4 regions of the Pseudomonas sp. GL-R-26 genome follow, and region 1 is predicted to be linked to each of the others. Evidence: predicted binding sites of a transcription regulator. Region 1 holds the regulator's gene; each other region holds the start of a gene.
What was found. Region 1 encodes FliA, which starts transcription of late flagellar genes. Its sites were predicted from a motif close to CTAAAGTTTNNNNNNNNNNNGCCGNTAA; they were not measured.
Positions count from the first base shown of each region.

Region 2: motA (flagellar motor stator protein MotA) is a predicted target of FliA. The motif match lies at 3,689-3,716, and genes of this name have one in related genera.
Region 3: KGA96_RS23550 (methyl-accepting chemotaxis protein) is a predicted target of FliA. The motif match lies at 5,388-5,415, and genes of this name have one in related genera.
Region 4: KGA96_RS26870 (flagellin) is a predicted target of FliA. The motif match lies at 2,859-2,886, and genes of this name have one in related genera.

Region 1 is NZ_JAGYGI010000021.1:9,053-16,966, forward strand. Features, by position in the region: gene flhA (flagellar biosynthesis protein FlhA) at 1-288, shown strand, start outside; gene flhF (flagellar biosynthesis protein FlhF) at 300-1,628, shown strand; gene fleN (flagellar synthesis regulator FleN) at 1,745-2,575, shown strand; gene fliA (RNA polymerase sigma factor FliA) at 2,572-3,312, shown strand; gene KGA96_RS20700 (chemotaxis response regulator CheY) at 3,480-3,851, shown strand; gene KGA96_RS20705 (protein phosphatase CheZ) at 3,873-4,661, shown strand; gene KGA96_RS20710 (chemotaxis protein CheA) at 4,717-6,984, shown strand; gene KGA96_RS20715 (chemotaxis response regulator protein-glutamate methylesterase) at 7,033-7,914, shown strand, end outside.
Region 2 is NZ_JAGYGI010000002.1:335-8,248, forward strand. Features, by position in the region: gene KGA96_RS03270 (TIR domain-containing protein) at 1-213, shown strand, start outside; gene KGA96_RS03275 (caspase domain-containing protein) at 216-1,175, shown strand; gene KGA96_RS03280 (toll/interleukin-1 receptor domain-containing protein) at 1,175-1,666, shown strand; gene motB (flagellar motor protein MotB) at 1,718-2,764, opposite strand; gene motA (flagellar motor stator protein MotA) at 2,768-3,619, opposite strand; gene KGA96_RS03295 (HDOD domain-containing protein) at 3,787-5,325, shown strand; gene rhdA (thiosulfate sulfurtransferase) at 5,367-6,182, shown strand; gene asd (archaetidylserine decarboxylase) at 6,201-7,061, shown strand; gene serB (phosphoserine phosphatase SerB) at 7,184-7,914, opposite strand, start outside.
Region 3 is NZ_JAGYGI010000027.1:47,710-55,623, reverse strand. Features, by position in the region: gene KGA96_RS23575 (cbb3-type cytochrome oxidase subunit 3) at 1-174, opposite strand, end outside; gene ccoO (cytochrome-c oxidase, cbb3-type subunit II) at 178-786, opposite strand; gene ccoN (cytochrome-c oxidase, cbb3-type subunit I) at 797-2,221, opposite strand; gene KGA96_RS23560 (alpha/beta fold hydrolase) at 2,316-2,993, shown strand; gene KGA96_RS23555 (hypothetical protein) at 3,106-3,567, opposite strand; gene KGA96_RS23550 (methyl-accepting chemotaxis protein) at 3,790-5,355, opposite strand; gene KGA96_RS23545 (CPBP family intramembrane glutamic endopeptidase) at 5,461-6,252, opposite strand; gene acnA (aconitate hydratase AcnA) at 6,497-7,914, opposite strand, start outside.
Region 4 is NZ_JAGYGI010000040.1:13,538-21,451, reverse strand. Features, by position in the region: gene KGA96_RS26880 (flagellar hook-associated protein 3) at 1-1,489, shown strand, start outside; gene KGA96_RS26875 (ketoacyl-ACP synthase III) at 1,790-2,719, shown strand; gene KGA96_RS26870 (flagellin) at 2,967-4,391, shown strand; gene KGA96_RS26865 (flagellar protein FlaG) at 4,465-4,815, shown strand; gene fliD (flagellar filament capping protein FliD) at 4,897-6,282, shown strand; gene fliS (flagellar export chaperone FliS) at 6,440-6,829, shown strand; gene fliT (flagellar protein FliT) at 6,854-7,150, shown strand; gene KGA96_RS26845 (sigma-54 dependent transcriptional regulator) at 7,323-7,914, shown strand, end outside.

The DNA.
Region 1 (7,914 bases):
TTGGAACAGATATTGCTCAATAGTCTGCAAAAGGCAGGACAAGGCTCGGAAGAGGGCGTTCTGCTGGAGCCAAGCATGGCTGAGAAGCTGCAACGTTCGTTGATCGACGCGGCGCAGCGTCAAGAGATGCAAGGTCAGCCGGTGATTCTGCTGGTGGCCGGTCCGGTTCGCGCGATGCTCTCGCGATTTGGCCGGCTCGCAGTCCCGGGTTTGCATGTGTTGGCTTACCAGGAAATCCCCGACAACAAGCAAGTGACCATCGTTGCGACAGTAGGGCCCAACGGCTGAGGTAGTGGTTTATGCAAGTTAAGCGTTTTTTCGCCGCCGATATGCGTCAGGCCATGAAGCTGGTTCGCGATGAGCTGGGCGCTGATGCGGCCATTATTGGCAACCGCCGGATCGCCGGGGGTGTCGAACTGACGGCGGCGCTGGATTACAAATTGTCGGCGCTGGCGCCGCGGGTTCCGAACATGGAACTCGAAGACGAGCTGCGCAAGACTCAGTCGCGGATCGTCACCGCCCAGGCCGAATTGAGCCTGCGTGGCGATGGCGAGAGCGACAATGCAACCAATCGCCAGTTGTTCGCCGGCTTGCCGTTGACCGCCGCCGAACCGCTGATCGAGCCGACCTACGCCGAACCCCGTCGCCCCGCGCCAGCCGCTGCGCCAGCGTCCGGTGGTGTGGACCCGCGGGCGTTCGACTCGATGCGTTTCGAACTCAACAGCCTGCGCGAACTCATGGAAGTCCAACTGGGCTCCCTGGCCTGGAATCAGCTGCAAGGCAGCCGTCCGGACCAGGCCAACCTCTGGCGTCGCCTGCAACGCATCGGTCTGTCCGGCCCGCTGTCGCGCGACCTGCTGGGGATGATCACTGAAATCGAAGAACCTCGTCAGGCCTGGCGCATGTTGCTGGCGCACTTGGCGCGCATGATCGTTACCCCGGAAGTCGAGCCGCTGGAAGAGGGCGGTGTGATCGCCATGGTCGGCCCTGCCGGCATGGGCAAGACCACCACCCTGGCCAAGCTGGCTGCCCGTTACGTGCTCAAGTACGGCGCGCAGAACATTGCGCTGGTGAGCATGGACAGCTTCCGCATCGGTGCCCAGGAGCAGCTCAAGACCCTGGGGCGCATTCTTAATGTGTCGGTGACCCACGTCGATCCGGGCCAGTCCCTGGTGCAGGCGCTGGAACCCTTGCTGCGCAAACGCGTGGTGCTGATCGATACCGCCGGCCTGCAGGCCAGCGATCCGGCCCTGCGCATGCAGCTCGAAAGCCTGGCCGGTCGTGGCATCCGCTCGAAAAATTATCTGGTCCTGGCAACCACCAGCCAGAAACAGGTTCTAACGGCCGCTTATCACAGTTACAAGCGTTGCGGGCTCGCAGGCTGCATCCTGACTAAACTGGATGAAACGGCAAGTCTGGGCGAGGTGTTGAGCCTTGCCATCAGTCATGAACTGCCGGTGGCTTACCTGACCGATGGCCCGCGGATCCCGGATGATTTGCATCTGCCGCGCCGTCATCAATTGGTCAGTCGCGCCGTGAGCGTGCAAATGCAGGAAGAACCCAGCGAAGAAGCCATGGCTGACATGTTCGCTGACATCTACCACAGCCCGACCAAGCAGGTTGGCTGAGGTAATAATGAACAGTTTTTGTACCTACATCGATGGTCTGCCATGCATTGTTCCGTTTGTGAACGCGCAGCCAGTAATGTGGCCTCCGTCTATGCAAGACAAGGTAAAGAAATAACATGGGCAGCATGCATCCCGTACAGGTGATCGCGGTGACCGGCGGCAAAGGTGGCGTCGGGAAAACTAATGTGTCAGTGAACTTGTCCCTGGCTTTGGCCGAGCTTGGCCGGCGCGTCATGCTGTTGGACGCCGACCTGGGACTGGCGAACGTCGACGTTCTGCTGGGCCTGACACCCAAACGTACCCTGGCCGACGTGATCGAAGGCCGCTGCGAACTGCGCGATGTACTGCTGCAGGGACCCGGCGGCATCCGTATCGTTCCGGCCGCATCCGGCACTCAGAGCATGGTGCATCTGAGCCCCGCCCAACACGCCGGTCTGATCCAGGCCTTCAGTGATATCGGCGACAACCTCGACGTATTGGTGATCGACACCGCTGCGGGCATTGGTGAATCGGTAGTCAGTTTCGTTCGCGCAGCCCAGGAAGTGCTGCTGGTGGTGTGCGACGAGCCGACCTCGATTACCGATGCCTATGCCTTGATCAAGTTGCTGAACCGCGACTACGGCATGAACCGCTTCCGCGTCCTGGCCAACATGGCCCAGAGCCCGCAGGAAGGACGCAACCTGTTCGCCAAGTTGACCAAGGTCACGGATCGCTTCCTCGACGTCGCCCTACAATACGTCGGCGCGGTGCCCTACGACGAAAGCGTGCGCAAGGCCGTGCAGAAGCAGCGCGCCGTCTACGAGGCCTTCCCGCGTTCCAAGTGCTCGCTGGCGTTCAAGGCCATCGCGCAGAAGGTCGATACCTGGCCGCTGCCTGCCAACCCGCGCGGGCACCTGGAGTTTTTCGTCGAGCGGCTCGTGCAGCAGACAGCAGGACCTGTTCTATGACAGCCAGCGGCTACAACCTCTACAAGAAGTCGGCACGTGATGCGCAGTACGAGCTGATCGAGCGTTACGCGCCGCTGGTTAAACGCATTGCCTACCACTTGCTGGCGCGTTTGCCGGCCAGTGTCCAGGTCGAAGACCTGATCCAGGCCGGGATGATCGGCCTGCTTGAAGTGTCGACCAAATATGACGCCAGCAAAGGCGCCAGTTTCGAGACGTACGCGGGCATTCGAATCCGCGGCGCCATGCTCGATGAAGTGCGCAAGGGGGATTGGGCGCCACGTTCGGTTCACCGCAATACGCGCATGGTCAGCGATGCCATTCGCTCGATTGAAGCTAAAACCGGCCGTGACGCTAAAGATCACGAAGTTGCGGCCGAACTCCAATTGAGTCTCGATGATTACTACGGGATTTTGAACGACACCCTGGGCAGCCGGCTGTTCAGTTTCGACGACCTGTTGCAGGACGGCGAACACGAAGGGCTGCACGAGGATGGCGCGAGTGCTCATCTCGAGCCGTCACGCGATCTGGAAGATGAACGCTTCCAGGCTGCGCTGGCGGATGCGATTGCCAATTTGCCGGAGCGTGAGCGACTGGTGTTGGCGCTGTACTACGATGAAGAGTTGAACCTCAAGGAAATCGGTGAGGTCCTGGGGGTCAGCGAATCGCGGGTCAGCCAGTTACACAGCCAGTGCGCGGCCCGTTTGCGGGGGCGTTTGGGGGAGTGGCGAGCGCGCTGAAGGCAGTGTGGGGACACTGCGAACGAGGCTGGTGTGGTGTTGAACTGCGCCGGTCGCGATCTGTTGTGCTCCAGACAGTCATTGAGTGCTTTGCCGGATTGATTGAAATGGCGCGTTCAGGTGCTGGGCGCGTTTAAGACTGCTTGGAGGTCGAATTGGACAAGAACATGAAAATCCTCATCGTTGATGACTTCTCAACGATGCGGCGGATCATCAAGAACCTGCTGCGTGACCTTGGGTTCACCAACACCGTCGAGGCCGACGATGGCACTACCGCCATCCCGGTGCTCAACAGCGGAAGCATCGACTTTCTGGTAACGGACTGGAACATGCCTGGCATGACCGGTATCGATCTGCTGCGCCACGTGCGTGCCGATGAAAAGCTCAAGCACCTGCCGGTGCTGATGGTGACCGCTGAAGCCAAGCGCGAGCAGATCATCGAAGCGGCCCAGGCCGGCGTTAACGGCTATGTGGTCAAGCCCTTCACGGCCCAGGCGTTGAAAGAAAAAATCGAGAAGATTTTCGAACGCATCGGTTGATGAGTGCGCCACGGGGGAGCTATGGGCAATAACGAAACTTCATTGGGCGATTTTGAATCGACCCTGAAAAAACACGCCGTCGAATTGGTCGCGAGCCTTGAAAAAGGCAAGTTCGGCGACGCGGTGCAATTGATCCATGAGCTCAACCAGACCCGTGACCGCGGCCTGTATCAGGAAGTGGGCAAGCTCACTCGCGAACTGCATAGCGCGATCGTCAATTTCCAGATTGACCCGCACATGCCGCAAGCCGAAGAAGTGTCGCAGATCACCGACGCCACCGAGCGCCTGGGGTATGTGGTCAAGCTGACCGAGGCTGCGGCCAACCGCACCATGGATCTGGTGGAAAGTGCCACGCCGCTGGTCAATGGCCTGGCGGATGAAGCCAAGGTGTTGAGCGCGGACTGGGGGCGCTTCATGCGTCGCGAAGTCGGCGCCGAAGAGTTTCGTGAACTGGCCCGGCGGGTAGACGGGTTCCTGACGCGCAGCGGCACGGACAATCGCGCGGTGTCGGGCAACCTCAACGACATCCTGCTCGCCCAGGATTACCAGGACCTCACGGGCCAGGTGATCAAGCGTGTGACCCAGTTGGTCACCGAAGTTGAAAGCAACCTGCTCAAGCTCGTGCTGATGGCCAGTCAGGTGGACCGCTTTGCGGGCATCGAACATGACCGTGAAGCGATGCTTGCTGAAAAAGATCCACAAAAACATCTCTCTCAGGGTGAAGGTCCGCAGATTCATGCCGATAAGAGAGAAGACGTTGTGTCCGGTCAGGACGATGTGGACGATTTGTTATCCAGCCTGGGATTTTAGAGTTTTAGAATTTTAGGTTTTTTGGGTTTTTAGACCTGTAGGAGCACCCCCCTTAATGAGCTTCGGCGCCGATGAAGAGATCCTTCAGGATTTCCTGGTTGAGGCCGGCGAGATTCTAGAGCAACTGTCCGAGCAACTGGTCGAGCTGGAAAGCCGTCCGGATGATGCGGATCTGCTCAATGCAATTTTTCGCGGTTTTCACACTGTAAAAGGGGGCGCCGGCTTCCTCCAGCTCAACGAGCTGGTGGAGTGCTGCCACATCGCCGAGAACGTGTTCGACATCCTGCGCAAGGGTGAACGTCGCGTCGACTCGGAACTGATGGACGTGGTTCTCGAAGCGCTGGACGCGGTGAACAGCATGTTCAGCGAAGTCCGCGAACGCAGCCCGATCACGGCCGCGACACCGGAACTGCTCGCGGCGCTGGCACGTCTGGCCGAGCCGCAATCGGCTGACGAGGTGGCTGCCGCACCTGTCGCCGCCTTGGTCGAAGCGCCTGTGGCTGAAGCCGAATCGGGCGATATCACCGACAATGAATTCGAACAACTGCTGGACTCGCTGAATGCCGTCAAGGCCCAGGCCGAGGCCCCAGTGGCTGCTCCAGCGCCTGCCAGCAATGCTGCCGGCAGCGACGAAATCACCGATGCCGAGTTCGAGTCGTTGCTCGATCAACTGCACGGTAAAGGCCAGTTCGCCGTCGATGCGGTGGTCCCGGCACCGGCTGCGCCAGAAGCACCGAAAGCGGCCGGCGACAGTTCCGATATTACGGACGACGAATTCGAAGCACTGCTCGACCAACTGCACGGCAAGGGTAACTTTGCTGTCGAAGCGCTGGAGTCGGCCATTGCTTCGGTGCCTGCAGCCGCAGCACCAAGCGCGGTGGCGGCCGGCAGCGATCTGATTTCCGATCACGAGTTCGAAGCGCTGCTCGACGAATTGCACGGCAAAGGCAAGTTCACAGAAGTGGGCGCAACGGCTGGAACGGCAACCGGCGCCAACGCCTCGGTTGCGGCACCGGCAGTCAAGGCTGTGGCGCCGAAACCCGTGGCCAAGGCTCCTGAGCCAAAAGCCGAAACACCGGCCCCTGTGGTCGCTGCTGCACCGGCTGCTGCCCGCGCCCCGGCCGCGCCTCCTGCGGAAAAACCGGCGAGCGAAGCCGAGACCACCGTGCGCGTCGATACCGCGCGTCTCGACGAGATCATGAACATGGTCGGCGAGTTGGTGCTGGTGCGTAACCGCCTGGTCCGCCTGGGCCTCAACAGCGGCGACGAAGCCATGTCCAAGGCTGTGTCGAACCTCGACGTGGTCACCGCCGACCTGCAGACCGCGGTCATGAAGACCCGGATGCAACCGATCAAGAAAGTCTTCGGGCGCTTCCCGCGCCTGGTTCGCGACCTGGCTCGCCAGCTCAAGAAAGAGATCAACCTGGAACTGGTTGGCGAAGAAACCGACCTCGACAAGAACCTCGTCGAGGCCCTGGCCGACCCGCTGGTCCACTTGGTGCGCAACGCGGTCGACCACGGCATCGAATCACCGGAAGAACGCGAAGCCTCGGGCAAGGCCCGGGGCGGCAAGGTCATCTTGGCGGCCGAGCAGGAGGGCGATCACATCCTGCTGTCGATCTCCGATGACGGCAAAGGCATGGACCCGAATGTACTGCGTTCCATCGCGGTCAAGCGCGGTGTGATGGACAAGGATGCCGCCGATCGTCTGAGCGACACTGAATGCTACAACCTGATCTTCGCCCCGGGTTTCTCGACCAAGACCGAGATCTCCGACGTATCGGGTCGCGGCGTGGGCATGGACGTGGTGAAAACCAAGATCTCCCAGCTCAACGGCTCGATCAACATCTACTCGGCCAAGGGCCAGGGTTCGAAGATCGTCATCAAGGTGCCGCTGACCCTGGCGATCATGCCGACACTGATGGTCATGCTCGGCAACCAGGCGTTCGCGTTCCCGCTGGTGAACGTCAACGAGATCTTCCACCTCGACCTGTCGACCACCAACGTCGTGGACGGCCAGGAAGTGGTGATCGTGCGGGACAAGGCGTTGCCATTGTTCTATCTCAAACGCTGGCTGGTCAGCTCCGCCGCTCACGAAGAGCAGCGCGAGGGCCATGTGGTGATCCTTTCGGTGGGCACGCAGCGGATCGGCTTTGTCGTCGATCAACTGGTGGGCCAGGAAGAAGTGGTCATCAAGCCATTGGGCAAAATGCTCCAGGGAACTCCGGGCATGTCCGGCGCCACCATCACCGGTGACGGCCGCATCGCGCTGATTCTCGATGTTCCGAGCATGCTCAAGCGTTACGCCACACGGCGTATTTGATTCTGGTGGAGCGGGGCGCCTGGCCTCGCTCCATCTAATGGAGTGTTTATGGCAGTCAAAGTCCTGGTGGTGGACGATTCGGGGTTTTTCCGCCGCCGCGTCTCGGAAATTCTTTCAGCGGATTCCAATATCCAGGTCGTCGGCACGGCGACCAACGGCAAAGAGGCGATTGATCAGGCGCTGGCCCTCAAGCCCGACGTGATCACCATGGACTACGAGATGCCGATGATGGACGGCATCACCGCCGTGCGGCACATCATGCAACGCTGCCCGACCCCGGTCCTGATGTTCTCCTCGCTGACCCACGAAGGCGCCCGGGTCACCCTCGATGCGCTGGATGCCGGCGCGGTGGACTTCCTGCCGAAGAATTTCGAAGACATCTCGCGCAACCCCGAGAAGGTCAAGCAACTGCTGTGCGAAAAGATCCTGAGCATCTCGCGCAGCAATCGGCGCGTCAGCACTTACAGCGCTCCGGCCCCTGTGGCCGCACCTGCTCCAACACCTGCGCCTTCGAGCATCGGCAGTTACGGCAGCAGCGCGCCCGTGCGTCCGGCTCCGGCACCGATCCCTGCACGTACGCATGGGGCCACCGCGTCGTCGCCCGCGCCGAAACGCAAAGTCTACAAGCTGGTGGCCATCGGTACGTCCACCGGCGGCCCGGTCGCCCTGCAGCGAGTGTTGACCCAGTTGCCGGCCAACTTCCCGGCCCCGATCGTGCTGGTCCAACACATGCCGGCCGCCTTCACCAAGGCTTTCGCCGAGCGCCTGGACAAGCTCTGCCGCATCAGCGTCAAGGAAGCCGAGGATGGCGACATCCTGCGTCCGGGCCTGGCGCTGCTGGCGCCGGGTGGCAAGCAGATGATGATCGACGGCCGCGGCGCGGTGAAAATCCTCCCGGGTGACGAGCGTCTCAACTACAAGCCGTGCGTG
Region 2 (7,914 bases), on a different contig from region 1:
GCGGTATTGATCATGGCCGGGATGTATTCCACGTACAGCAAGTGGATCAACAAGGAAATCGAGATCGCCAAGCGCATGGGCAAGGTGATCATTGCGATCAAGCCGTTCGGTGCCGAGCGCATTTCCACGGTGGTGCGTGACGCGGCACATGCCGAATGTGCGTGGAACACCAACAGCATCATCGATGCGATTCGCAAGCATACGGCGGTGTAACCATGCGCAAGGGACTGTTTATCGGCATCAACGACTACACCCATGTGTCGCGCCTGAGCGGTTGCAGCAATGACGCCATGGCCATGGCCTCGGTGTTGAGGACCGACGCCAATGGCGATCCGAACTTCAAGAACATCGTACTGACCTCCGCCGAGGACTACCTGAGCCGGGAAAAACTCGAAGACCAGATCGTCGAGCTGTTTTCCGGGGACTGCAATGTCGCGCTGCTGTATTTCGCCGGCCACGGCAGCTTCGATACCGACACCGACGAAGGCATGTTGATCCCGCAGGATTACAAGAGCGCCAAGGACGGGATACGCCTCAGCGACATTCTCAACTGGGCGAGCAAGGCCACGAAGATCAAAAACAAAGTGATCATTCTCGACTGCTGCCAGAGCGGCTCGGCCGGCGAACTGCGCGCCTTGCGCAGTGAGGGCAGCGTGGTCGGAGAAGGCATGACGATTCTGACCGCCTGCAAAAAGGAAGAGCCGGCAATGGAGGGCGTGCAGCACGGCGTGTTCACCGGATTGCTGCTCCAGGCCCTGCACGGTGGAGCAGCGAACATCCTGGGCAAGATCACCCCCGGCAGCCTCTATTCCTTCGTCGACAACGCCCTTGATGCCTGGGAACAGCGTCCGGTGTTCAAGACCAACGTCTCGCAGTTCATTTCCCTGCGCGAAGTATCGCCGCTGATCCCCAAGGAAATCCTGCGCAAACTCCCCGAATGGTTTGCCGAAGCGGAGTCGGTGTACCCCCTCGCCCCCAGCTTTGAGCCCACCGAACCCGAGTTCAACCCGGAACAGGGCGAGGTCTTCGCGCAGCTGCAAAAGTGCAACCGCCACAGCCTGGTCGAACCGGTGGACGCCGAACACATGTACTACGCCGCCATCCACTCCACCGGTTGCCGCCTCACCGCCCTCGGTGCCTATTACCGCGAACTCGCGATCAAGGGACATTTCTGATGCCAGTGTTTATCAGCTACCGCCACATGGACCGCGCCCACGCGGTCAAGATCAACGCGCGCCTGATCCAGGCCAACATCAAGACCTACCTCGACGTACTGGATGCCGAATCCCAGACCACCGACGACATCACCGGGGTGATCACCCGCAACATCAGCGAATGCACGCACCTGCTGGCAGTGGTGTCGGAGAAAACCGCGCTGTCCTGGTGGGTGCCGTTCGAAATCGGCGAGGCGACCATTACCAACCGACGCATATGCTCGTTCAAGACCGGCCCGACAGAGCTGCCGCTGTACCTCGATAAATGGCCGAAGCTGACCAGCGACCGGGACATCGAGTTCTTTATCGATGCTTATCGCAACGAAGCGACACTCAAGCGCTCGATGTCACTGGAATCAGTGACCGGCAGCGAGTCGGCGCGCAGCGTCAACAAATCCAATGCGGATCGTTTTCACGCCGATCTCAAGTCCCGAGTCATCCGCGGCTTTTAACGGAGAGAACGCCGACAAAAAAGCCGACATCGCTGTCGGCTTTTTTGTGGGTCACTGCTTGGGCGGTTCAGCCGGTTTGGCTGGCTCGCCCGGTTTCGGTGCCGGGTCGTCGAACAGGTTTAGACGCTCGCGCAGTTCGTGGGCCGGCAGCGGTTCCTTGTCCGCCGGCAACGCGTTCGGGTCGGCCGGTGCAGCCGGTGCGGCCCCCGGAACAGCCGAACCTTGCGGCGCATCAGGAGCAGGCTCCGCCCCTTGCGAACCTTCGATCGCACGCTGGGCTTTCTTGGTCAGCACCACGATGTCAATACGGCGGTTCACCGGGTTGAACGGATGCTCGCGATCGAACAGCGCCGACGAGGCATAGCCGACCACACGCGCCACCTGAGCATCCGGATAACTGCCCGCCACCAGCGCACGCCGTGCGGCGTTGGCACGGTTGGCCGAAAGCTCCCAGTTACCGAAGTCACCGGTGCCGGTGTATGGCTTGGCATCGGTGTGGCCGCTGATGCTGATCTTGTTCGGCACCGCCTTGATGGTGTCTGCCATAGCCAGCAGGATGTCTTCGAAATACGGCTTCAAGCGAGCTGAGCCAGAGTCGAACATCGGGCGGTTTTCCGCATCCATGATCTGGATTCGCAGGCCGTCCGGCGTGATTTCGAACAGGATCTGATCCTTGAACTTCTGCATCTGCGGGTTTTCTTCGACCTTGTTCTGCAGTTCTTGCAGCAACAGTTCGAGGCGCTCTTTTTCGACCTGCTCGGCCATGCCTTCGACCTGATCGGTATCGACGGTGACCTTGTCCGGCTGCGGCTGGGACTTCACCTCGGGGTTGAGGGTGTTTTCCGGCGCCAGGGTCGGCGTGCCGCCCAGATCGATGATGTAGGGCGTGCCGCTTTCGGAAAAGCCGATCGGGTCCTTGAAGTAACCGGCGATGGCAATCTTCTGTTCCGGCGTGGCGGTGGACAGCAGCCACAACACCAGGAAGAACGCCATCATCGCCGTGGCGAAGTCGGCGAAGGCGATTTTCCAGGCGCCCCCGTGGTGCCCGCCGGCGATGCGCTTGACGCGCTTGATGATTATCGGCTGGTTATTTTCCATGGCTTAACGACCGCGAACCGCTTGTTCCAGCTCGGCGAAGCTTGGACGGTGCGCCGGGTACAGGACCTTGCGCCCGAACTCCACGGCCAGCGATGGCGGCATGCCGGAAGCCGAAGCCACCAGCGAGGCCTTGATGGCTTCGTAGACGTTCAGCTCTTCCTTGGCATCGTGGGCCAGGGAATGGGCCAGCGGGCCGAAGAAGCCGTAGGCGGCGAGAATACCGAAGAAGGTACCCACCAGTGCCGCACCCACGTGCAGGCCGATGGACTTCTGGTCGCCTTCACCCAGCGAGGCCATGGTCACCACGATCCCCAGTACCGCCGCGACGATACCGAAACCAGGCATGGCGTCGGCGATGCCGTTGACCGCGTGGGATGGGTGTTCGAGGTCTTCCTTGAGGCTGAACAGTTCCATGTCGAACAGGCCTTCCAGCTCGTGGGGAGCCATATTGCCGGAGGACATGATGCGCAGGTAATCGCAGATGAACGCAGTCATGCGCTCGTCCTTTAGCACCGTCGGGTACTTGGCGAAGATCGGGCTCGCGGCGGCATCTTCGATGTCACCTTCGATGGCCATCATGCCTTCGCGGCGGCTCTTGTTGAGGATCTCGTAGATCAGGCCCAGCACTTCAAGGTAGAAGGCGTGGTTGAAACGCGAACTGAACATGCCCAGGGACTTCTTGAGCACGTGCATCGTCATGTAGCCGGGGTTGGCCTGCAAGAAGGCGCCGAGGGCCGCACCGCCGATGATCATGACCTCGAAAGGCTGGATCAGGGCGGCAATCTTGCCGTGGGAAAGCACGTATCCGCCGAGCACGCTCGCGAATACGACGATGATGCCGATAATTTTAGCCATAGGTTAGGAGAGCACTTACTGAGTCGGGTTCAAGGTCATATTCGGAAGTTAAAAAATCTCTTCTTCTACTTATCGGCAAAACTGCGCCAGACTATAGCCAGTTCAGGCGAAAAGCTAATTTGACCCCTTGCGGGCATAGGTAATGTTGACGATGATCGCCTCCCACCATGGTTAACGAAACGAACGTCCCAACCCCGAAACCGACCACTCTCGAAGGCTGGGTCAAGCTTCTCGATGGCGTGCGCCTGCCGGTTCCGCAAGCCAGCCACGACCTGGTTTGCAGGGCCATCCGCGACAATCGCAGCTCGCTGCGCGATATCGCCGACCTCATGCAAAGCAGCCCGGCCCTGGCCTTGAGCGTGATTCGCGAAGCCAACCGGCACCCCCATGGCGGCATGGCCGAGCCTGCGGAAAACCTTGAGGTCGCGATCAATCGCCTCGGCCTGAAACGCACCGAAGAACTGCTCGCGCGCCTGCCCGCCGAACCCCAGTCCGAGATTCCCAAAGCCCTGCGTCAGTTGCAGATGATCAGCCAGCACGCCACGCAACAGGCCAACGGTTTTTTTGCCAGTCGCCTGGCGCGCCTGTGGCAGGACATCCACTGGGGCAGCCTGCTGTTTCTTTCGCCCCTGTGGCCACTGGCACTGACCCATCCAAAACTGCTCGAAGACTGGGAGCTGCGGGTCATCCATAAAGGCGAGTCGGCACACAAAGTCGAGCAGCAACTGTTTGGCGTACGCCTGCTGGACATCGGCCAGGCGCTGGTGGAGGCCTGGCGCTTGCCGATCTGGGTGCAGCAAGGCTATCGACTGCTGCTCACCGAGCAGCGGGAATTGGTGAAAGTGCTGCGCATTGCCCGTGACAGCGGGCATCCACTGCGCCAGCAGAACCGCCTCGATGACGATCCGACCCTTCGCCGCTGGCTCAATCAACCAGCCAATACGGTGCTGCTGGCCAACGGGCTGGCACTGTCGGCGCAACACGCCTGGGACAGCCCCCACAGTGAGCGCTGGCAGTACCTGACCAGCCTTTACCTGCAAATGCCGATGGACGAACTGCAGCAACAATTGCACCAGCAGGCCGCAAACAGCGCACGCCAACACGCCATGCCCGACCTCTGGCACCCCGCCGAGTCGCTGATCTGGCCATGGGGCATGACCCGTGTCCACGCAGGCTTGCTGCCGGCGGCGGCACCCACCGCCGAAGACCTGGCGAAGTGGCGCAAGCAATGCGCCGAATTACTGGTCGAGCCGAGTCGCTTCACCAACGCCATGCACTTGACCATCGCCGCCCGGGACGCCCTCGGGGCCTGCGGCATGCGCCGGGTGATGATCCTGATGGCCGACCGCACCCACGCCAACCTGCGCGTGCACCAGACGGCCGGGCTGCCGAAGGAGGCAGCCGGGTTGAATTTCGTGGTCAGCCAGAGCAACGTGTTGCAGCGCCTGCTCGCGCAGCAGGCCCAGGTGCGCCTGACGCCCGCCAACAACGCGCAATTCTCGGCCCTGTTGCCCAACAGCCTGCGTTCGCAGTTCAGCGGCGAACACTTGCTGCTGCGTTCGCTGGTCAACAATGGCCGGGTGATCATGATCGTCGTGGCGGATCAGGGCGGCGGGCCATTTTCGGAAATTTCCGTACAGGCCTTCGGTAAAACCGCACAGTGCATCGAAAAAGCCCTGCACAGCTTTAGCCACCGAGGCCAATAAGCTGCGTTACAATCCTCCCTTTTGTGCTCTGGAGACCTCACATGTCTGACTTCTCTGGCTTGCCGCTGGTGATCGAGCCGAGCGACTTGCTCCCTCGACTCGACGCCCGCGAACTGATTCTCGTGGACTTGACCAGTCCCGCCCGCTACGCCGAAGGGCACATTCCCGGCGCGCGCTTTGTCGATCCGAAACGCACGCAGCTCGGCCAGGCCCCCGCCCCGGGGCTGATGCCTCCGCAGGCAGCACTCGAAGCGCTGTTTGGTGAGCTGGGACACAACCCCGATGCGGTCTACGTGGTGTATGACGACGAAGGCGGCGGTTGGGCCGGGCGCTTCATCTGGCTGCTGGATGTCATCGGCCACAGCAAGTACCACTATATAGATGGCGGCCTGCCGGCCTGGCTGGCGGAAGGCTTGCCCATGTCGATCCAGATCCCGCCATCCGTGGGCGGCCCGGTTCCACTGACCTTGCACGACGAACCCACCGCCACCCGCGAATACCTGCAAAGCCGTCTCGGCGCCGCCGACCTGGCGATCTGGGATGCACGCGGGCCGCTGGAGTACTCCGGTGAGAAAGTCCTGGCAGCCAAGGGCGGGCACATTCCCGGCGCGGTCAATTTCGAATGGACCGCCGGCATGGATCAGACGCGCCAGCTGCGCATCCGCACCGACATGCCGCAGATTCTCGAACAACTCGGGATCAGCAAAGACAAAGAAGTGATTACCCACTGCCAGACACACCATCGCTCTGGCTTCACCTATCTGGTGGCCAAGGCTCTCGGTTATCCGCGGGTCAAGGGCTACGCCGGCTCCTGGGGCGAATGGGGCAACCATCCCGATACCCCGGTAGAAATTTAAGATTTTTAAGGACCGTTAATGAACAAGCGTCTGTTTCTCCTCGGCCAGTACCTGCTGCCCCACAACCTGCTCTCGCGACTGGCCGGCTGCATCGCCGAATGCCGCGTGCGCTGGTTCAAGAATGCCTTTACCGCCTGGTTCGCCAAGCGTTATCAGGTGGACATGTCCCTGGCGCTGGTCGAAGACCTGACCGCCTACGAGCACTTCAACGCCTTCTTCACCCGCGCCCTGAAAGACGGCGCCCGTCCGCTGGACGAAACCCCGGGCGCGATCCTCAGCCCGGCCGACGGCGCGATCAGCCAGCTCGGCCCGATCGAGCACGGCCGCGTGTTCCAGGCCAAGGGCCACAGCTTCAGCGTGCTGGAATTGTTGGGTGGCGACGCGGCAAACGCTGCGCCGTTCATGGGTGGCGACTTCGCGACCATCTACCTGTCGCCGAAGGACTACCACCGCGTGCACATGCCGCTGGCCGGCACCCTGCGCGAGATGGTCTACATCCCGGGTCGCCTGTTCTCGGTCAACCAGACCACCGCTGAAAACGTTCCGGAACTGTTCGCCCGCAACGAGCGCGTGGCGTGCATTTTCGACACCGAGCGCGGGCCGATGGCCGTGGTGCTGGTGGGCGCGATGATCGTTGCGTCGATTGAAACCGTCTGGGCCGGCCTGGTTACGCCGCCGAAACGCGAGCTGAAAACCTTCCGCTACGACGAAGCCGCGCGCGCGCCGATCCATCTGGAAAAAGGTGCGGAACTGGGACGCTTCAAGCTGGGTTCGACCGCCGTCGTGCTGTTCGGGCCGGATCAGGTTAAGTGGGCTGAAGAAATGACCGCCGGTACAGCGGTGCAGATGGGGCAGGGCATGGGCTCACCAAAAGCCTGACCTGTTCGCAAACCTGTAGGAGCGAGCCTGCTCGCGATGAGTGTAAGGGCGACGCGTGCATTCAGAATGCCCGCGTCATCGTTAACGTCCATCGCGAGCAGGCCTCGCTCCTACAGTTCGCTTTAGAGCTGGCCGTCGCGATCGCGGAAGCCCAGCAGGTACAGCACGCCATCCAGGCCCAAGGTGGAAATCGCCTGCTTGGCCGACTGCTTCACCAGCGGCTTGGCGCGGAACGCCACGCCCAACCCGGCAATCGCCAGCATCGGCAAGTCATTGGCACCATCGCCGACCGCAATGGTCTGCTCCAGGCGCAAGCCTTCCTTGTGTGCCAGTTCCTTCAGCAAATCCGCCTTGCGCTGCGCATCGACAATCGGCTCGACCGCCACGCCAGTGACTTTGCCGTCGACCACTTCCAGTTCGTTGGCGAACACGTAGTCGATACCCAGCTTGGCCTGCAATTGCTTGGCGAAGTAAGTGAAGCCGCCCGACAGAATCGCAGTCTTGTAGCCCAGGCGCTTGAGTTCGGCGAACAGGGTTTCGGCGCCTTCGGTCAGGCGCAGCGAGGCGCCGATGGAATCCAGCACATTGACGTCCAGACCTTTGAGCAAGGCCAGGCGCTCCTTGAAGCTGGCGCGGAAGTCCAGTTCACCTGCCATCGCCCGCTCGGTGATTTCCGACACTTTGTCGCCGACGCCGGCAGCCTTGGCCAGTTCATCGATCACTTCGGCTTCGATCAGGGTTGAGTCCATATCGAACACTGCCAGGCGACGGTTGCGACGGAACAGCGAATCTTCCTGGAAGGCGATGTCGACGTTCAGTTCCTGGGCGACGCTGAGGAATTCGGCACGCAGCG
Region 3 (7,914 bases), on a different contig from region 1:
TGCTGATTCTTCAGTGATGTCGGGTTGTGGCTCGTCGGCGAACGGCAGCAGGCGCGCTTCGGCGAATTCCGGGCTGCGCTTGCCGTTGAATACCCACAGGGTCAAGCCAATGAACGCGACGAATACGACGACAGTGCCAAGGCCGCGGATCATTCCAGTGCTCAATTCAAACATTGCTCACCTCTTGCTCTTGATGGCAGTGCCGAGCACTTGCAGGTAGGCGACCAGTGCATCCATCTCGCTCTTGCCCTTGAGGGACGCGACGGCGCCGGTGATGTCTTCGTCGGTGTACGGCACGCCCAGGGTGCGCATGGCCTTGATCTTGGTTTCGGTATGACTGCTGTCGAGTTGATTGGCCACCAGCCACGGGTAGGCCGGCATCTTCGACTCCGGCACGACGTTGCGCGGGTTGTACAAGTGCGCGCGGTGCCAGTCGTCCGAGTAGCGCGCGCCGACCCGCGCCAGGTCCGGCCCGGTGCGTTTCGAGCCCCACAGGAACGGGTGATCCCAGACGCTTTCACCGGCCACCGAGTAGTGCCCGTAGCGTTCGGTCTCGGCGCGGAACGGGCGGATCATCTGCGAGTGGCAGCCGACGCAGCCTTCGCGGATGTAGATGTCGCGACCTTCCAGTTGCAGTGCGGTGTAGGGCTTCATGCCTTCCACCGGTTTGTTGGTCACGTCCTGGAAGAACAGCGGGACGATCTGGGTCAGGCCGCCGATGCTCACGGCCAGGATCATCAGCAGCAGCAACAGGCCGACGTTTTTCTCGATAGTTTCGTGTTTCATGGCGGACTCCTCAGGCCATCTGCGCGGCAGCGTCGACTTCGGCAGGCTGCGAGGCCCGCACGGTGCGCCAAGTGTTGTAGGCCATCAGGAACATGCCGCTGAGGAAAATCGCACCGCCCACCAGCCGCACGACGAAGCCAGGGTGGCTGGCCACCAGGGTCTCGACGAAGGAGTAAGTCAGCGTGCCGTCTTCGTTCACCGCACGCCACATCAGACCCTGGGCGATGCCGTTGACCCACATCGAGGCGATGTACAGAACGGTGCCGATGGTGGCGAGCCAGAAGTGCGCGTTGATCAGGCCGATGCTGTGCATCTGCTCGCGGCCGAAGATTTTCGGGATCATGTGGTACAGCGCGCCGATGGAAATCATCGCCACCCAGCCCAAGGCGCCGGCGTGTACGTGGCCGATGGTCCAGTCGGTGTAGTGGGAGAGGGCGTTGACCGTCTTGATCGCCATCATCGGCCCTTCGAAGGTCGACATGCCGTAGAACGCCAGGGACACCACGAGGAAGCGCAGGACCGGGTCGCTGCGCAACTTATGCCAGGCACCCGAGAGGGTCATCATGCCGTTGATCATCCCGCCCCAGCTTGGTGCCAGCAGGATCAGCGACATCACCATGCCCAGCGACTGCGCCCAGTCCGGCAATGCGGTGTAGTGCAAGTGGTGCGGACCGGCCCAGATGTACAGGGTGATCAGCGCCCAGAAGTGCACGATCGACAGGCGATAGGAGTACACCGGACGCTCGGCCTGTTTCGGCACGAAGTAATACATCATCCCGAGGAAACCGGCGGTGAGGAAAAAGCCCACGGCGTTGTGCCCGTACCACCACTGCACCATCGCGTCAGTGGCACCGGAGTACAGCGAGTAGGACTTGGTGAAGCTGACCGGCAACTCCATGTTGTTGACGATGTGCAGGATCGCCACGGTGATGATGAACGCACCGAAGAACCAGTTACCGACATAAATGTGCTTGGTCTTGCGCTGCATGATCGTGCCGAAGAACACGATGGCGTAAGCGACCCAGACGATGGTGATCAGGATGTCGATCGGCCATTCCAGCTCGGCGTATTCCTTGGAGCTGGTGTAGCCCAGCGGCAGGCTGATGGCTGCCAGCAGGATCACAAGCTGCCAGCCCCAGAAACAGAACGCGGCAACTGCGGGAGCAAATAAGCGTGTTTGGCACGTCCGTTGTACGGAGTACAACGAACTGGCGAACAGTGCGCAGCCGCCAAAGGCGAAGATCACCGCGTTGGTGTGTAGCGGGCGCAAGCGGCCGAAGCTGGTCCACGGCAAATTGAAGTTGAGTTCGGGCCAGACCAACTGGGCAGCGAGAAAAACCCCGAGCCCCATGCCGACGATGCCCCACACCACCGTCATAATGGCGAATTGGCGGACCACCTTGTAGTTGTAGGCGGTACTGATAGAAGTGTTCATGGTTCCCCATCCACGGTTCAGCCGAAGTGAGCGCGCAGCGCAAGGCAGTGCACCCTTCGGCCGGAGTTATAGGCAGACTAAAAGCGAGGCAAGCATGGACAAAGGGCACAAGGCCGGTATTGACGGGGATCAATGGGCGCAGTGCGTGCGGGATCATGGATGGTTGTGGAATGCCGCCGCTGGCAAGGCTACTGCGACGTTGATCCTCGCCCATGGCGCTGGCGCACCGATGGACAGCGACTGGATGAGCGACATGGCTGCACGCCTCGCCGCGCAAGGCGTCAACGTGTTGCGCTTCGAGTTTCCCTACATGGCGCAGCGGCGCCTCGATAGCGGCAAACGCCCGCCGAACCCGGCGCCGAAACTGCTGGAATGCTGGCGTGATGTGTATCCCCAGGTGCGACGCCATGTCACTGGGCCGTTGGCCATCGGCGGCAAGTCCATGGGCGGTCGCATGGCCAGTTTGTTGGCGGATGAATTGGGCGCGGATGCCCTGGTGTGCCTGGGGTATCCGTTCTATGCGGTGGGTAAACCGGAGAAGCCACGGGTTGAGCATTTGGCGGGGTTGAAGACACGAACCTTGATCGTGCAGGGTGAACGCGATGCATTGGGCAACCGGGAGGCGGTCGAGGGGTATGCGCTATCGCCGGGTATCGAGGTGTTCTGGCTGGTGGCGGGGGATCATGATTTGAAGCCGTTGAAGGCTTCGGGGTTTAGTCATGAGCAGCATTTGGTGGCTGCGGCACAGAAGGTGGCTTCATTCCTTCAATGAAGTTTTCGGCAGCAATCATCGCCTCATCGTGAGTAAGCCCACAATGGATTGGATATGCCTGATCCATTGTGGGGGGAACTACGCCGCTTGGGGGACTTGCGATGTACTAACTTCAGGATGTTTGTCTTGTTAAGTTGAATACGCCATTGGGGGATTCAAATTCGGGACTGAATGTCGCTTCAAAGTCGCCCGTGCTGATGCCGTCTTTCGGATCGAGTTTGATGGAAACTTTAGCTGATAGTGCGTCTATGCATTTGAAATGACCATCGCTGGTCATATAACAGTGCGTAAAGGTAAGACCCTGTTCTCCCAAGTTGAATGTCTTGTCAAAGATGTTTTCGTCAATGTAGTCAAGGGTGAAGTCATAGAGGAAAATGTCCCCTGTATTATTGGAGCCTGTCGAAGCGTTCCACGCCCAGAAATCCCTCCCATTAAAGCGGATGCGTTGAAGGGATGCGGTGGTCGCTTCGATCCAGGCGGGTTCTGTGTTGAAACGCCACCTGAACGTGCCGGGGGGTACCGGATAAAGTTTTTGTTTCGTTGCCGCTAATAGGCGTTCCAGTTTGCTATCCATCTTGGTTAAAGACCTCATAGATGTTGACACGTGACGTTCTGTCGATGTCGGGATGAATAGCGTAAGATTTTTATCGGAGCAATTTAACTATCAAGGTTGATAGTGGATTTTTTGGTTTTTATGTGAGTTATGAGATGTCGTTTTTTAAGGTGAAGCTTTATGCAATAAAAAATCCCCGATCATTGGTCGGGGATTATAGGGAAGTAGACGGCGCGCAATCGGCTAGCGGTTAAACCGCTCCACTAACGAATACTGGGTATTCGCGGTTTTGGTCAGCTCTTCACTCAGCAACGCCGAGTTCTGCGCCTGTTCCGAGGTCTGGTCCGCCAGCTCCGAAATGTTGCTGATGTTGCGGCTGATTTCTTCGGCCACGGCACTTTGCTCTTCAGTCGCGGCGGCAATCTGGGTGGTCATGTCGGTGATGTTGGCCACCGCTTCACTGATCCCCACCAGTGCCTGGTCCGCTTCCAGTACCCGCGCCACGCCTTCTTCCGCCTGACGATGCCCGGCTTCCATGGTCTGCACGGCGGTGCTGGCGGTTTGCTGGAGCTTGGCGATCAGCGCATGAATCTGCCCGGTGGACTCGCTGGTACGTTGCGCCAGCTGACGGACTTCGTCGGCCACCACCGCAAAACCACGACCCATCTCGCCGGCACGGGCCGCTTCGATGGCGGCGTTCAGGGCCAGCAGGTTGGTCTGGTCGGCGATGCCTTTGATCACGTCGACTACGCCGCCGATTTCGTTGCTGTCCTTGGCCAGTTGGGTCACGGTCACGCCGGTTTCACCGACTACCACCGACAGGCGCTGGATGGCTTCGCGGGTTTCCCCGGCGATATCACGACCGCGACCGGTCAGGCGATTGGCTTCCTGGGTGGCGTCGGCGGTGCGTTGCACGTGGCTGGCGACTTCCTGGGTGGTAGCTGCCATCTGGTTGACCGCAGTGGCCACCTGTTCGGTCTCGACCCGTTGACGTTCCAGACCGCTGGAGCTGTTGTGCGCCAGGGCGTCGGACTGCCTGGCTTGATCGGTCAGGTGTTCGGCCGTGTCCTGCAGGCGCGTCAGGCAGGTTTTCAGGCGTGCTTCCTGACTCAGGATGGACATTTCCAAACGCGCCTGGGCGCCGCGACTGTCGGTGTACATCTGTGCGATCAACGGATCGGAGGTGGTCTGCTCGGCCAGGCGCAGCAAACGCTTGAGGCCACGCTGTTGCCACTGAAGGCCCATCAGGCCCAGCGGCACCGAAAGACCGGCAGCCAGGGCAAACCCCCAATGGGAGTTCAGCGATGCACCGATCATGAAGCTTAATTGGCTGACCAGGATGAACGGCAGCCAGTCCTGCAGGATCGGCAACCATTTATCCGAGGAGGGAATGGCCGACTTGCCCTGGTTGATGCGTTGGTAGAGCGCTTCGGCACGGCGGATCTGTTCGGCGCTGGGCTTGACCCGCACCGACTCGTAACCGATCACCTGATTGCCTTCGAAGATCGGTGTCACATAGGCGTTCACCCAGTAATGATCACCGGTCTTGCAGCGATTCTTGACGATGCCCATCCATGGCAAGCCTTGTTTCAGCGTGTCCCACATGTGTGCGAACACCGCGGCCGGGACGTCGGGGTGACGGACCAGGTTGTGCGGTGCACGGATCAGTTCCTCTCGGGAAAACCCGCTGATCTCGACGAAAGCGTCGTTACAGTAGGTGATCATGCCCTTGGCATCGGTGGTGGAAATCAACCGTTGCTGAGCCGGGAAGGTCCGCTCGCGTTGTGTAATTGGCTGGTTGTTACGCATGGCTTTTTTAATCCGCAAGGCTTTCAAGTGCTGTATCGGCAAGGCCGGCGGATTGTTGAGATTATTTTTCGATAATCAGCGATGCGTCGCAAAATGACCCTTGCGTCAGCTGGTGAGCATCGGATAGGTGAACAGGCCGAAATGCAGCAGGTTCAAGCCAAAGTGGCTGGCAATGGCGGCGCCCAGCCCGCCGAACCGGTAGGCCAGGCCATAGCCGACCCCGGCCAGCGTCGCCAGCAACACCCACTGCCATCCTGCGCCGATATGGGCCAGGCCGAAGACCAATGACGCCAGCAGCAGGGCGAGGTGTTCACCGTAGGGCCGGTCTTTGAGGTACCGGCTCAGTCCGCCCTGGATGTAGCCACGGAACAGCGCTTCCTCGACCAGCGTCACCAGAGGCAGATTGTTCAGCAACCACAGCCAGGCTTGATCCGGCCATTTCGGCGCCCAGGCGATTACGCCCAGCAACAGCGCGCCGCCCAATGCCAGCACGGCGCTCAAGGTCAGTGCCAGTGCGGTGGCATACAGGGACAACCGAAGCGAACGTCGGCCGACAATCCACGGACAAACCAGTAACAGCCAGAAGCCGATCAGCGGTTTGTCCAGATTCAGGTGCATGGCGAATGACACGGCATCGTCGGTAAAGCGTTGGGGATTGATACCGCGACCGTTATAGAAACCGGGTAGCCAATGCGTCGCCAAGGCCAGGGCCAGGACGATGAACAGTCCGTGGCCGAGGTAGCGGACAAAAGGGATCTCGCGTTGGCGAACCGCTGCGCCGGCGACCAGCAACAAGAACACCGAAATTGCCGAGAGCCAGCCGAGATGGCCGTAGGTCAGCGCCAGGCCGTAGCCGAAGGAAAGCAGGGCCAGAAACGTCCATGGCAGGGCAATCATTTGAAGTCCTTAGAGATGAACAGCTTTTGTGGCGAGGGAGCTTGCTCCCGCTGGGTTGCGAAGCGGCCCCAATAACAATCAACCCGTTGTGCCAGATGAAATGCATCTGCAGGGCTGGCGACTGCTTCGCAGTCGAGCGGGAGCAAGCTCCCTCGCCACAGATGGGGGTATCCTGAGGGCTGCGATTATAAGCGTGGCCCAAACAAAAACACCGCCCGAAGGCGGTGTCTTTGTCAGCGGTCGGTCAGGACGCGATCAACTGCCGCAACACGTAATGCAAAATCCCTCCGGACTTGAAGTACTCCACCTCATTGAGCGTATCGATGCGGCACAACACCTCGATCTTCTCGCTACTGCCGTCTTCGCGGGTGATGACCAGCGTCAGGTTCATCCGTGGCGTCAGCTCGACGCCGGTCAAGCCGAGGATGTCCAGGATTTCACTGCCGTTGAGCTTCAGGCTCTTGCGGTTCTGATCCAGCTTGAACTGCAACGGCAGTACGCCCATGCCGACCAGGTTGGAGCGGTGAATCCGTTCGAAGCTTTCGGCGACGACCGCTTTCACCCCCAGCAGGTTGGTGCCCTTGGCGGCCCAGTCGCGACTCGAGCCGGTGCCGTATTCCTGGCCGGCGATCACCACCAGCGGGGTACCTGAAGCCTGATAACGCATGGCGGCGTCGTAGATCGGCATTTTCTCGCCAGTGGGAATGTAGCGGGTGTTGCCGCCTTCTTCGCCGCCGAGCATTTCGTTGCGTATGCGAATGTTGGCGAAGGTGCCGCGCATCATCACTTCATGGTTGCCACGCCGTGAGCCGTAGGAGTTGAAGTCCCTCGGCTCCACGCCTTTGTCGCGCAGGTATTGCCCTGCCGGGCTGTCGGCCTTGATGTTGCCGGCCGGGGAGATGTGGTCGGTGGTCACCGAGTCGCCGAGCAGTGCGAGGATCCTGGCGCCGTTGACATCCTTGACCACGGGCGGCGGGCCGCCGATGTCGTCGAAGAACGGCGGGTGCTGGATGTAAGTCGAGTCGTCCTGCCAGACATAGGTCGCCGCCTGCGGAACCTTGATCGCCTGCCATTGCGCGTCACCGGCAAACACTTCGGCGTATTCCTTGTGGAACATGGCGGTGTTGACCTGATTCACTGCGTCGGCAATTTCCTTGCTGCTTGGCCAGATGTCACGCAGGTAAACCGGCTTGCCGTCCTTGTCATCGCCTAGCGGCTCGCGGCTGAGGTCGGTGCGCACCGTGCCGGCCAGCGCGTAGGCCACTACCAGCGGCGGGGAGGCCAGCCAGTTGGTTTTAACCAGTGGATGCACCCGGCCTTCGAAGTTGCGATTGCCTGAGAGCACGGAGGCCACGGTGAGGTCGGCTTGCTGGATGGCTTTCTCGATGGGCTCCGACAGCGGTCCCGAGTTGCCGATGCAGGTGGTGCAGCCATAGCCGACCAGGGCAAAGCCCAATTCGTCAAGGTAATGGGTCAGCCCGGCCGCCTTGTAGTAGTCGGTGACCACTTTCGAGCCGGGGGCCAGCGAGCTCTTCACCCAGGGTTTGCGTTTCAGGCCTTTTTCCACGGCCTTCTTCGCCACCAGTCCGGCCGCCATCATTACGCTGGGGTTGGAGGTGTTGGTGCAGGAGGTGATCGCGGCGATGACCACGGCGCCGTTTT
Region 4 (7,914 bases), on a different contig from region 1:
GCTCGAGACCGCGGCGGACGATCCTGTCGGCGCGGCGCGGTTGCTGCAACTCGAGCAGCAAAAAGCCATGTTGGGGCAATACACCACCAACATCAGCGCGTTGAACACGGCGCAGGCGCAGGAAGAGAGCGTGCTGGACAGCATCAACAACGTGCTGCAAAAAGTCAGTGAGTTGGCGATACGAGCCGGTGGCGGTTCGTTGAACGACGATGACCGTAAATCCATCGCCGCCGAACTCAAGCAGTCCGAAGAGCAATTGCTAAGCCTGATGAACAGCAAGGATGCCAGCGGCAAGTACATTTTCTCCGGTGCGAGTAACAACACTCAGCCGTTTGTACACAACAGTGACGGCACTTACAGCTATCAGGGCGACCAGACCCAGCTGGAACTGAAGATCGGCGATTCGATGTCCCTGGGCCTGAACGATACCGGTTGGGACGTTTTCCAGCAGGCAATCAATGCCGCCCGCAGTTCGACCACGATGACAGCACCTGCCGTTAATGACGGGCGGGTGGACTTGTCCCCGGGACTGGTAAATTCCGGTCCGGCCTTCGATGCGAGTTTCCGCAACGGTCAGCCTTACACCATGTCGTTCACCAGCAGTACCCAGTTCGTGATTACCGATGCGCTGGGTAATGACGTGACGGCGGAAGCGACCGGTGGTGGCAAGTTTGATCCGAGTGCCAAAGGCGGTTCCGACGTCAACTTCCGTGGTGTGACTTTTAAGCTGGACATCACTTTCCAGCCGGGTGACACACCTGCCGACTCCGCCAGTGCCGACGCCGTGATCGCCGGTCACAGCTTCCAGTTGACGGCCAAGCCGGACAGCTTCGTCGCCAACCGCGCTCCGAACAACCCATCGACGGCGATCATTGCCCAGACTACGGTAACCAACGCTGCCGACTACAAGAGCTTCTTCCCTGAAGGCGGCGCAGTCCTGAAGTTCACCGGTCCTGGAGCCTTCGAGCTGTACGCGCGCCCACTGACCAGCACCAGTACCCCGGTTACCACAGGGACTGTAGTGGCAGGCGTGGCGACGGCGGCGGGTGTCAGCTTCACTTTGGGCGGCACACCGCCGACTCCGGCGGCAGGTGATCAGTTTGATATCGCGGTCAATACCCACCAGACCCAGAACGTCCTCGATACCATCAGCCAGCTGCGTTCGGCGCTCGACGCGCCGACCCAAGGCAACCCTGTCGCCCAGCGTTTTATGGAAGACACCGTCGCTTCCGCCATTGCCAACCTGAACAATTCCAAGAACCAGGTCGACATGGCGCGTGGTGCGATCGGTGCACGGGGCAATGTGATGGATATGCAGGCAGATCAGAACACGAGTTCCGGCCTGATCAACGAATCGACCGGCAATTCGATCAAGAACACTGACCCGGCGGAAGTGCTGACGCGCCTGACCTTGCAGCAGACCATGCTGCAGGCCGCGCAACTGGCGTTTGCCAAAGTTTCCCAGTTGAGCCTGTTCAACAAGCTTTGAGTCGGTCTTGACCGCTCGCGGCCAGTCCCTTTCATGGGGGACTGGCTTTTTTTTGCCTTTTTTCGGCTCGTCGCATAGCAGGGTGGGGCGGGATCCGGACCATAAAATCAAATAAAGCACTGATCTCTGAGTGACCCGTCAGTCAAAACGCGCATCTTCACTGTATCCTGTCTGCGGGCGGTGAAAGGTGGCGGACTGTTCAAGCTGTTTGCTTGAGCGCCGACGATGCCAGGCCCTGACTGTAGACGCCCTCGATTCAGCGAGCGGCGATGTTCAGCTGTTTATTATTGGGAAGCCATAATGATTGGCATAAAAAATATTGCGAGTTACGTGCCGGCAGCCGGGGTTGATAACTACGCCCAGGGTGCAAAGTTCGACAAGGACGAAACCTTCATCCTTGGCAAGATCGGTTCGGCGTTTTTGCCGCGTATGGATGCCGATCAGGAAACGTCCGATCTGTGTGTCGAAGCCGCCAAAGCGCTGTTCGCCGCCAGCCCCGAGCTCAAACGTGAAGCCATCGATTGCCTGATCGTCGTCACCCAGAACGGTGATGAAGAAGGGTTGCCGCACACCGCAGCGATCGTTCAAGACAAGCTGGGCCTGCCGACCCATGTCGCCGCTTTCGATATTTCCCTGGGCTGTTCCGGCTATGTGTACGGCATCTACGCGATCAAAGGCTTCATGGAAGCGGCAGGTCTGAAAAACGGCTTGCTGATCACCGCCGATCCGTATTCGAAGATCGTCGACCCGGAAGACCGCAACACCACCATGTTGTTCGGTGATGCCGCCACTGCGACCTGGATGGGCGAAAACGCTGTCTGGCAGCTGGGCAAGTCGAAGTTCGGCACCGACGGTTCTGGCGCGCCGCACCTGAAGGTCACCGACGGTGTGTTCTTCATGAATGGCCGCCAGGTCTTCAACTTCGCCTTGTTGAAAGTCCCGGCGCATTTGCATGAGCTGCTGGATGAGTCGAACTTGCAGGCCAGCGACATCGATGCCTTCTGCATTCACCAGGGCAGCGCGGCCATCGTCGATGCCGTAGCGCGCCGCTTCGAAGAAGGTGAGCCGGAGAAGTTCGTCAAGGACATGCTCGAAACCGGCAACACGGTTTCCTCCAGCATTCCGCTGCTGCTGCAAAACCATGTGTTCGATTCGAAATGGACGCGCGTGGCCATCAGCGGCTTCGGGGTAGGTCTATCCTGGGGCTCGGCGATTCTCTATCGCGGTTGATAGCTGGAATACAGGCATAAAAAACGCCCGGTAACGTAAGTTGCCGGGCGTTTTGCTTTTTTATGGCGCCGATTTTCTGGCTGTAAAGCCTTGAAAATAAAGGGCTGGCACGCTGCCACTAAAAATTTGCAAAAAACCGCTCAAGCAAAGCCTCTTCACGACGATAACTATTACGTAGGTTCTCTAGGCCACACCAGGCGGTAGCCAGGGCCGGAAGCCGCAGTATCCATCCAACGAGGATTTCGTCATGGCTTTAACCGTAAACACCAACCTTGCTTCCTTGACCGTTCAGAACAACCTGAACAAAGCTTCCGGTAACCTGCAGACCTCCATGCAGCGCCTGTCCTCCGGCCTGCGTATCAACAGCGCTAAAGACGACGCTGCCGGCCTGCAGATTTCCAACCGTCTGACCAGCCAGATCAACGGCCTGGGCACTGCCATCAAGAACGCCGGTGACGGTATCTCCATCGCGCAAACGGCTGAAGGCGCGATGCAGGAATCCACCAACATCCTGCAAAAAATGCGTACCCTGGCTCTGGCTTCCGCGAACGGCTCGCCAAGCGCTGAAGACCGTAAGTCGAACAACGCCGAGTACTCGGCTCTGACTTCCGAACTGACCCGTATCGCTACCACCACTACTTTCGGTGGTCGTAACCTGCTGGACGGTTCTTTCGGTACTACCGCTTTCCAAGTGGGTGCTAACGCCAACCAGACCATCAACATGACTCTGGGCGACGTTTCGGCTAGCAACATTGGTTCGCAACAAGTGAAAAGCACCAGCATCACTCCATCTGCAACGGCTATCGCCGGCGGCACGATCGTTGTCAACGGAGGTGGTGCAACCGCTAACGTAGTCACCACTACCACTGATTCGGCCAAGTCGATTGCTTCCAAGCTGGACGGCGCTGTAAGCGGTTTGTCTGCAACTGCCAGCACAGAAGCAGTTTTCACCCTGCCTACTGCTACTATTGCCGCCAGTGACTTCACCATGACTGTAGCTGGTGCGGCGGTTAAATTTGTGGGTGTAACCAGCCTTTCCGATCTTGCTGATCAGATGAAGTCGGGCGCTGCAAAACTGGGTATCAGCGTTAACTATGATGCCAAAGCCAACACCCTGTCGGTGAAGTCCGATACCGGCGAAAACCTGGCGTTCAGTGCTCTGGGTGGTGCTGCGAACACCATTTCGGTTGCGACCAAGAATGCTTCCGGCACCCTCGGCACTTCTGCTGTACTCGCTGCTGGTTTGACTGCCGTTGGCGCGGTCTCGCTGAACTCCACCAGCAGCTACTCGATGACTGAGGCAGCTGCCGGTACTTTGACTGGCTTGTTCGGCGGCGCTGCTGTCAGCTCCACTAAAACCACCGTATCCAACACTGACGTGACCACTGCCGCCAACGCGCAGAACGCCATCGACGTGATCACCAAGGCGATCAGCAACATCGACTCCCAGCGTGCTGACCTCGGTGCCGTGCAAAACCGTTTCGACAGCACCGTGTCGAACCTGCGCAGCATCTCGGACAACTCCACTGCTGCACGTGGCGTGATCCAGGACGTTGACTTCGCATCGGAAACTGCTCAGCTGACCAAGCAGCAAACCCTGCAACAGGCTTCCACCGCGATCCTGTCCCAGGCTAACCAGCTGCCATCGGCTGTGCTGAAGCTGCTGGGTTAATTCCGGCGCTTGGTAATTGACGGAAGGGCGCGTTTACGCGCCCTTTTGTTTTTTCATGATGAGGAGATCAGGCATGGACATGAGCGTCAAGTTGAACCAGTCCTATCCCGCCGTTGCCCTTCAGGGCGTAACGCCGAATGTCACGGGATCACCGGAGCAGCCCAAGGTTGAAGAGGTGAAGGCTTCGAACGCCAAGCCAAAACGTGACGAGCTGGAAAAAGCGGTCACCGATATTCAGGAATTTGTCCAGGCTGCCCAGCGCAATCTGGATTTTTCCATTGATGACTCCACTGGCCGGGTCGTGGTCAAGGTCATCGCCACCGAAACGGGCCTGGTGATTCGTCAGATCCCGTCCGAAGCTGCACTTAAACTGGCACAAAGCCTGTCGGACGCCAGTAGTTTGTTGTTTGACGACAAAGTCTGAACTGGCATGAATTTTGTTGCTGTCGCTGTTTAAAACGTTCCTGGTCAAGAAAACGGCAGCCACTGGATAAGGAGAGAGATGATGGCGGGTACATCGGTTAGCGGTATTGGTTCGAACATCGATACCCAGGCGATTGTGAAGTCTTTGGTGGACTCCGAAAGAGCGCCGAAGCAGACGCAGATCAACAGCCAAACGCTGAAAGCGACCACCTCGCTGTCGTCCATTGGCAAAATCCAGGCGGCGCTAGATGCCTTCCGTGGCGCGCTGGACAACATGAAAAACACCGCCAGCTTCAGCGGGCTGACTGGTACATCGTCCGACGAAAAAGTTGCTTCCATTACGATGGGTAATGGCGCGGCCGCCGGTAATTTCTCGTTGCTGGTCACCAAGTTGGCTACCGCGTCGAAAATTTCGACCAAGGTCTTTACTGACGGAGCCTCTTCAGTTGTGAACGCCGGTGCTACACCGACCACGTTGACTATTAAACAGGGTACCAGCACGTATGACGTCAGCATTCCTGCCGGCGCAACATTGCAGCAGGTCCGTGATTCGATCAACTCGCAGTACGCCAACCAGGGATTGAGTGCCAACATCCTGACCGATGCCAGCGGTTCTCGAATGGTGTTGACCTCGGCCACGACCGGTGTTGGCTCAGACTTGATCCTGTCAGGTACCTCGGGGCTGGAAACAGGTAGTTCGGTCCTTGCTCTGCCTCAGAATGCCGAGTACGTTCTGGATGGCGTTTCGATGACTTCCAAGAGCAATACAATTGCTGATGCCGTGAGCGGGATTACAGTCAAGCTTAACGGCGTTTCCCCGGTTCCGTCCGGTGGTGGTGCGGCGACGCCGGCCACCATCAGCATCGCTGCGAACAGCTCGACGCTGAAGTCTTCGGTCAAGGGTTTTGTCGATACCTACAATGCCCTGATCCGAGCGGCCAACACTGAGACCCAAGTCACTACCAATCCCGATGGTTCGGTGACGTCGGGGACTCTCACTGGCGATGCCTCACTGCGTTCATTGGTGTCGGCGGTGCGTACCGAGCTGAATGCGATGGGCGGGACTGGTCAGCTGAAATCGCTCGCTCAGTTCGGTGTCAAGACTGACCAGAAGACAGGGTTGTTGTCGATCGATGACAAGCTTTTCGATGCTGCTGCGCTAACCAATGCCGCCGACATCAACGGTATTCTTACTGGTGATACCGGGCTGCTGGCGCGTATGAAGACTGCCACTGACAGCTTCGCGCTGAGCAAGACTGGCGTGTTCGCTGCGCGTTCGGCAAGCCTGACCGACAGCCTGAACGACCTGAAGAAGCAGCAGGACACCCTCGATGCGCGGATGACCAGCTTGCAAGCGAGCCTGAGCGCCAAGTACACCGCGATGGACTCCCTGGTGGCCAGGCTGCGCGCCCAGAGCGACAGCATCATGACCACGCTCAATGCGCTGAACAATCCGAAGTCGGACTGATCCGGATCAGGCATAAAAAAACCCAGGCAGGCTGTCATGGCAGTGTCTGGGTTTTTTTCTTTGGTGGCGGGTCTGCGTTAAAGTTATGTGTCGCTCAGTCGACATAAAGATCAGAGCCTTCCCAATTTCAAGCTGTTGTCTGTCACGAGGTAGAAACATGAACCCCATGAGAGCCCTTCGCCAATATCAGAAGGTCAATTCCCATGCCCAGATATCTGAAGCCAACCCCCATCGCCTGGTACAGCTGCTGATGGAGGGCGGGCTGGACCGCATGGCCCAGGCCAAAGGTGCCATGGAGCGGGGCGACACTGCACTCAAGGGTTTGATGATGGGCAAGGCCGTGGACATCATCATCGGCCTGCGTGATGGCTTGAACCCGGAAAAGACCGAAGATCCGGCATCGCTGCAACAGCTCGACAATTTGTACGCCTACATGATGACGCGTCTGATGGAAGCCAATCGCGATAACAACGCGGCGATCATCGACGAAGTATCGGGTTTGCTCGAAACCCTCAAAAGCGGTTGGGATGCCATTGCCAATCAATAGGCCCGAGGGTCTGAGGATGACGTCATGAGTCAAGCACTGCGGCGGATTGAAGAAACACGTGAAGCCTTGGTCGACGCCCTGGCGGCGCGCAACTGGGATGCCATTGGCGAGCTGGATGCGGCGTGTCGCGAATGCGTCGACGAAGTGCTCAGCGACGCGCCCATCGACGAAGACGCGGTGCGGACTAATCTGGAAGGGTTGCTGGCCGTTTACAAAGAGTTGCTGACCGCGACGATGGGCGAGCGCCAGGCGATAGTCGATGAGATGTCGCAGATCAATCAAGCGAAGAGCGCGGCAAAGGTTTACCATCTGTTTGGTTAATTAACCCCAAGTTAATCCAAACAAGTGCGCCATAAATTTGACTGTGCACGGTTTTTTGACTTAACTAGTGGCTGGTTCCAGATTTCAGTCGTCTTCAGGCATATCAGGCCTGCAAGCGTTTAGCTTGCCCCAGCATTTTGGGCATTGAGTTGACTAGGGAAGTTGCTATTGCATGTGGCGTGAAACCAAAATTCTGCTGATCGATGACGATAGCGTCCGCCGCCGCGACCTGGCGGTGATTTTAAATTTTCTCGGCGAAGAAAATTTACCCTGCGGCAGCCATGACTGGCAGCAGGCTGTCGGCTCTTTGTCGTCAAGTCGTGAAGTGATCTGTGTCCTCATCGGGACGGTCAACGCTCCTGGTGCACTTCTGGGCTTGCTTAAGACACTCTCGACATGGGATGAGTTCCTTCCGGTTTTGTTAATGGGCGATAATTCTTCCATTGACCTGCCGGAAGACCAGCGTCGGCGAGTGCTTTCGACCCTCGAAATGCCGCCCAGCTACAGCAAATTGCTCGATTCGCTGCACCGTGCCCAGGTCTATCGCGAGATGTACGACCAGGCCCGCGAGCGCGGTCGCCATCGCGAACCCAATCTTTTCCGTAGCCTTGTCGGCACCAGCCGGGCGATTCAACACGTCCGCCAGATGATGCAGCAAGTCGCCGACACCGATGCCAGCGTGCTGATCCTCGGTGAGTCCGGCACTGGCAAGGAAGTGGTTGCGCGCAACCTGCATTACCATTCCAAGCGCCGCGAAGCGCCGT